One region of the Paenibacillus sp. FSL H8-0282 genome, then DNA from elsewhere that is predicted to be linked to it. Evidence: a T-box and tRNA genes for the amino acid it is inferred to sense, from the RefSeq annotation. Region 1 holds a T-box; the other holds one or more tRNA genes.
What was found. A T-box is a leader RNA that pairs with one kind of tRNA and senses whether it is charged. The one in region 1 lies ahead of metG (methionine--tRNA ligase), so its partner is inferred to be a tRNA-Met.

Region 1 (3,424 bases):
TGAAGCGGTACGCAGACCTTCCACCAGATGTCTCATCACAGAAGCCAGCTCGGCGGTTCTATTTTCATCTTTGGCAAGCACCCAAGGTTGTGTCTCATCGATATATTTGTTGGTGCGGCTAATGAATATTCCGATAGCTGTCAACGCCACGGAGAACTCCATTTTTTCCATAGCTTCTTCTACTTTGGCATAAGTATTCTCAGCCGCAGCTTGAAGCTCACCATCAAATGCTGTTACATTTCCTTCATATGCCGGAATCTCGCCTGCAAAATACTTTTCAACCATAGCCCCTGTACGGTTCAACAGGTTACCAAGGTCGTTGGCAAGATCATAGTTAACCCGGTCTACAAAGCTTTCCGGTGTGAACGTGCCATCCGAACCAAACGGTACTTCGCGCAGCAGGTAATAACGCAATGCATCCAAGCCATAACGATCAATCAGTGTCACAGGATCAACTACGTTACCTTTAGATTTCGACATTTTTCCATCTTTCATGAGCAACCAGCCATGGGCAAACACCTTTTTCGGAAGGGGTTCACCAAGCGCCATCAGAATGATCGGCCAGTAAATCGTATGGAAACGAACGATTTCTTTACCAACGATGTGTACATCCGCAGGCCAGAACTTGTCATACAAGCTGCGATCCTCGGAACCGTACCCCAGAGCTGTAATATAGTTAGTCAACGCATCAATCCACACGTACACGACATGCTTCTCGTCGCCCTTAACTTTTACGCCCCAATCAAAGGTTGTACGGGAAACTGCAAGGTCTTCCAGTCCGGGTTTGATGAAATTGTTAATCATTTCGTTCTTACGGGATTCCGGCAAAATAAACTCTGGATTCTCCTCGTAAAATTGCAGCAAACGATCCGCATATTTACTCATCCGGAAGAAATAACTTGCTTCCTTCACCAGCTCAACCGGGTGACCGCTATCTGGGCTTTTTGCACCAGTAATCACGCCGTTATCATCACGCACAATATCAACTAATTGCGTTTCTGTGTAAAAGGTTTCATCTGGGATACTATACCAGCCCTCATATTCACCTTTATAGATATCTCCTTGCTGCAGCAACCGATCAAAAATATCCTGTACCACTTTTTTATGACGCTCTTCCGTAGTACGAATGAAGTCATCGTTCGAAATGTCCAGCTTGCGCCATAGCTCCTTAATACCAACAACAATGTCGTCTACGAACTGCTGAGGGGTCTTTCCTGCTTCCTCTGCCTTCCGCTCAATCTTTTGTCCATGTTCGTCTGTACCGGTTAGATAACGCACTTCGTAGCCGCGCAGACGTTTGTAACGGGCCATTGCGTCTCCTGCCACGGTTGAATAAGCATGTCCGATATGTAGCTTGTCACTCGGATAATAAATTGGTGTCGTTAGGTAAAACGTTTTTTTCTCACTCATTCAGTAATCATCCTTTCTTATTAAAAAACAAAAAACTCCCGCCCCCATAATGGGGCGAGAGTATAACTCACGCGATACCACCCAAATTTCCTGTCTCTTCACAGAGCACAGGCTTCGCCAGTTCCCTCCTGGGAACTGTCCATTAACGCTGGATCACGCTGTTATCTTACGTGAACCACAATTGCAGTTCCCGCTCGAACACAGTTCCTCCCGGACCATATTCAATCTAACGCTCCATACCGGATTTCAGCACATTCCGGCTCTCTGTAATGGACGTAACGATTTACTTATCCGTTCTTCGGAATTCATACTATTACTTGTGAATATACCCAATGGTAAGGCCCCATGTCAAGTTGCAGGGGCAGAATCCTTCTCAGCAGATTCATCTAGAAGAGGCGGCACAGGATCAAGTCCTCCAGGATGAAAGGGATGACATCTGGCAATCCGCTTAGCTGCAAGCCATGAGCCTTTCAGTGGACCATGGACTTCAATGGCTTCCAGGGCATAGGCAGAGCAGGTTGGATAGAAGCGGCAGGTTGCAGGTTTAATAGGGGAAATGTACCTGCGATACACCCGAATAGGCGCCTGAATCGTTCTGCGTAGGGTCACCATTTCTAAAGTCCCTTTTGTTTATCTGATGCTGCAACTAATTCTTCTTCCCGGTTCTCTTCACATTCTTTGCAATAACCGAACACCTCAAATTTATGCTTGACTACCCGGAATTGATCGGGTGTATCCGTTAAATTCATCGGGCAGAAATTAATCGGGTAGGTCTTTTGGCATTGAAGGCAGATCATATGATGGTGATGATCCTGATGATTGCAGCTTCCCTTGAACTTCACTCCGTCTTCAAAGACAATCTGTTCAAGCACACCAAGCTCTTCCATTACACGAAGATTGCGGTACACCGTATCAAAGCTAAGTCCGCTATACTTACGGCCCATATGCTCATATACATCCTTCGCTGACAAATATCCCTTATTCTCGCCGAATAACTGGGCAAGCGTTTTGCGTTGGTCGGTGATTCGCAGTCCTTGCCCCGACATGACTTCTAATATTTGTTCTGTCGACAGCATACGCTCATCTCCCATAAGATCAGTTCATTTATATTTCACTCTCTTAATAATGCCCCAAAATAAATGCCCCGTCAATGAAGCACCATGAAGCGCCCCTACGCAACCTCTGAATTATTATATTTAAACAAAAGCCCGGCTGCGTATTCCTTTACGGAATATTCAGCCGGGCCTTTATTGTAGATAATTCCCCAATAGAGCTTATAGGGATATTCCTATTTGTTATTTCTTTGCTGGAAGTGGAGTGATGAGGAAATTGACCGGCAAGTTACTGCCTGAAGCTGCTGTGAACAAAATCTCCACAGAACCTCCATACTCACCACTACGATAAACCACACTGTTCATGTCAGCGTTCGAGAGACTTCCCACGCTTGGCATATGCACGATTTGGTTATTAACCATAACCGGCCCCATATAGTTACCGCCACGTGGATTAAACGTAATCAATGAGTTTGGTGCAACATTTTCGAATCTGATCTTGTATAATACCCCGAAATTACCGGCATTGGATGCTTCCGTACCTGCCATGGGGTCTACGCCAGCCAGGTTCTTATCACTGGAATTATCGCCTAGCAGAAGTTTTGCAGGAGTTTTTCCTACCTCATCGGTAACCGTGATAATACGAGTAGAATCTTCGTAAGTTCCCCGATTATGCACTCCGTCTCGATCCAGAACTGGAAGTGTTGGAAGTGTAGTCAGTGGATCTTTATTCGCATCAATCAACATGACATTATAATCGATTGGATAATCACTAAATAAGTCCGCTTGAAGTGAAACAATTTCACTTGGTTTCATAGCAATTTGGTTTAGATCGGTCAGAATTGAGACACTTTCCCCTGGTTGCAGAACAATCGTTTTATAATGCTCATTTGTAAGCATAGATTTCCAATAACGTTCTACAGACATTTTACCAGTACCTTCAGGATATGTGCTTGGGCCTG
Region 2 (3,424 bases), 270 kb from region 1:
TAGCTCAGCTGAACCCGTAAGTACCAAAAAACTCTATGACGAAAGGAGCTTTGCATGGTTAATATTCAACTTTCACCGAGCGCAAGCGTTCAGTTTGAGCCCACCATCGCGGTAAATTGGCTTAATCCTTCAGTTATGGTTGCCGTAGCTGTAGATCTTCGATTAGGCCCTCCTAATATAGGTTTATACAAATCTATTGACGCAGGTGCCACTTGGACAACAACGTTATTGCCGTTACCGACAGGATTTGCAGGCATCGAAGCACCACATATTGATTATATTTTCCCGACCACTTTCGTAGTATTAGCCCACGCCTTCGATTCAGACGGTCTCAGCGGGTCGATCGTCTCCTATACATCTGCCGACAATGCCTCTTCATTCGGACCGCCAGTCATCGTGAATCAAGGGTTTGGGCAGTTTGTAAATGATGATCAGGTGGTCGTTGTCACCGACAAAGCTGGATCAAGTCCTTTTTTTGGAAATGTATATACTGGTTATACGCATGATTACAACACACAATTCATACCGGGAAATACGATATTCTTCAATCGTTCCCTAGATAACGGTAGTACCTATTCCAGTCCCTCCCTGCTGTCTTCGGTCGAAGAATTCGAAGAATTCCCCGGTATAGCAATTACATTAAATGGGATTGTTATCGTGGGATGGATCAATCAGCCTCCCGGTAATACTGATCTTAAAATTCGCACATCCTCAGACGGTGGGGTCACTTTTACTCCTGAAACCATGGTCGCCAGCGTTGTAGTCCCACCAGATCCATTGCCGGGATATACATTTAGATGTCTGACATACCCTTCCCTCGCAGCAGATATTTCTAATGCACCGACGACGCGAGGGAATGTCTATGCTGTATGGCAAGATTTTCGAGAAGGTTATTCTGATATTTTTCTTGCTATCTCCACTAATTTTGGTGTGGATTGGGGGGCACCAATATCCATTACAGGTAGTCCTGTGGGCTCCCAAAACTTTTTCCCAGCCATCACCGTATCCCCTGCGGATGGTGCAATATTCGTTACCTATTACACTAATCGAGTCAACCCCCTCAACCTTGATGTTTATCTAGCAACATCTAGAGATGGCGGTATGACGTATACAAACACCCGGATAACAACAACTTCCTTTGACGTCACCGGCATCCCCCTAATTGGGGACTACATCGGTAATGCCATCGTCCCTCAAACAGGCCGTCTAGTGAGCGTATGGACAGACACGCGGACCGGTACAGAGAACATCTGGTTTGGTGATAATCAATAAGCTATTAATCAACTTCTGATGATAAATTAAAAGGCTGTTAAGTTAGTATATCTACTTGCAATAAAGGATGCCGAGCGAATATGCGGCATCCTCTATTGCTTCTTATCAAAATTCAGCATTAACCTTTTCAAAGAAATCATCAATTTCAGCGTATTGGACATGCTTTTAATTCAATCAAAATCTACGGCGTATGGTGCTTGCTACTTAATAGTCTATATGTCATGACTGTCCCCTTTCCTCTACAAGAGTAGGGCAGTTCCACAGAATACATACTTTTTACCGTTTTCCAGATGATCTATGATAAAACCAGTGGATCTAACAACGCCGTGACCAAAATGTGATCATTTTCTATTTTGTCGCTTTTCCAACTCTTCCACTTCTACTTACAAGGAGCCTATAGACAGCAAAAAACCCTTACAAGGTAAGGGTTTTTGATAAGTGGGCCCTGAGGGACTCGAACCCCCGACCAATCGGTTATGAGCCGACCGCTCTAACCAACTGAGCTAAGGGCCCGGATCTAAAAATATCCGAATGTACAATTGCTGTTGTAATAAAATTGGTTGCGGGGGCAGGATTTGAACCTGCGACCTTCGGGTTATGAGCCCGACGAGCTACCGGGCTGCTCCACCCCGCGTCAGAAATAATATTCAAACAGCGACAATAAATAATATACAGTACAAAATGGGTCTACGTCAAGGATGAATTTGTAAAAGTTCTCAAGGCAAAAATCTAACCCCATATCTTCCTTTGCGGGATCGATAAATCTCCACAAAACTTGGGTCATGATAGCCATAAATCCAGCCATCTTGCTCCAGTCTTTTTGCCAAACAGCCTGCTTGAAATCTCGTTCTGAACAGTTTCGCGAAGTATATCCAATTCATGATGCCCTCTTCTCCTTTTCGCAAATTAATCTTACGCTGCTCTGAACTTATCATGCCCAAGTTCCACAAAATAAGCCACCGGAAATCCGGTGGCTTCTACATATTCCAAAACTCAATCCCCTATGGAGTCAAAATAATATGTGGGATCTTTTTCGAGCGTACCCAGCATCGTATTCCCTTGCTTCTCCCAAGCTTTAAGTGCACTCTCGACCGTTCTCTTGCCCTGATAAACTTCTGTGAACAGTTGACGCCCAACATCGTTAATACGGCTAATTCCAGGCTTCTGTGTTTGTAGGACGTTCATCAAAGGATCATTGGCTGGTAATGGTTTAAGCGTATAGAAGGACTCCAGATTTACTGAAGGTACTTTCGTGGTAATGTAATCCTTACGGGAAGTTAGTTCCCCGCGGGTATGGGCTTTAATTTTAGCTACTTCATTACTGTTGACGAATTTGATCAAATCCCACGCATCTTCCTTATTAGCAGCCATAGTGTTGATAGCCATCATATTACCTACCCAAGTACCTACAGCCACTCCTGGTTTCTCCTTAAAAGTAGGTACGGTAACGAAACCCCAATCGACAGGATTATAATTTTTAATTTTTGCTGCATTGCGGCTCACACCTGCAAGCTCATTAAGATAATCGTATTCTCCAATTACCATTGCAGCTTTTCCGGTAAGGAAGAGATCCCCTTGGACAGGACTATAGGTACTCCGTTCTGTTTCTATAAAATCCATACCGTTTAACCCAGGTGTAATTTGCTTTTTCACCAATTGGCTGTAGGTCGTCCAAGCTTGACTCCACTGTGTTTGGTTTACCTCCATCTTATGTCCCTTGTTGTCATACATAGCAAGCTCCAGCGGTGAGACATAGGTCTGCATATCCCAGAAAGGATCGCTCATATAACGGTTCATCGAAAAGCCATATATACGCTTATCTTTATTTGTCGATTTCTTGGTCACCTTTTCGGCCAGCGCGAACACTTCATCCCAAGTCATCCCATCTGTCGGATAACCTACACCAGCAGCATCAAAAATACCTTTGTTAAAATATAACGCACTCGACATAAAAGTCGGCGCTAACGCGTAAAGACTTCCTCCACCCAGCTCACGAACTCCACTTAGCATCGTAGGCGCCATATTGCTTAAATCATATTGATCTCGTGCGATAAGCGGCTCCAGCGGTTGCACCAGATTATGTTCCACCAAACTCTTCACCAATGTACTATCACCGACGATTACATCAACTGGCTCTGCACCGCCCATAATA

Region 2: it encodes a tRNA-Met, which carries the amino acid that the T-box ahead of metG (methionine--tRNA ligase) is inferred to sense. The anticodon was not compared.

The regions. Positions count from the first base shown of each region.
Region 1 covers NZ_CP150146.1:4,872,288-4,875,711, forward strand. Annotated here, with positions in the region: gene metG (methionine--tRNA ligase) at 1-1,410, opposite strand, end outside; T-box leader at 1,458-1,718, opposite strand; gene yidD (membrane protein insertion efficiency factor YidD) at 1,759-2,022, opposite strand; gene NST94_RS21200 (transcriptional repressor) at 2,025-2,486, opposite strand; gene NST94_RS21205 (copper amine oxidase N-terminal domain-containing protein) at 2,706-3,424, opposite strand, start outside.
Region 2 covers NZ_CP150146.1:5,143,075-5,146,498, forward strand. Annotated here, with positions in the region: gene NST94_RS22345 (hypothetical protein) at 1-20, shown strand, start outside; gene NST94_RS22350 (sialidase family protein) at 136-1,272, shown strand; tRNA gene NST94_RS22355 (tRNA-Ile) at 1,712-1,785, opposite strand; tRNA gene NST94_RS22360 (tRNA-Met) at 1,830-1,906, opposite strand; gene NST94_RS22365 (hypothetical protein) at 1,989-2,153, opposite strand; gene NST94_RS22370 (extracellular solute-binding protein) at 2,266-3,424, opposite strand, start outside.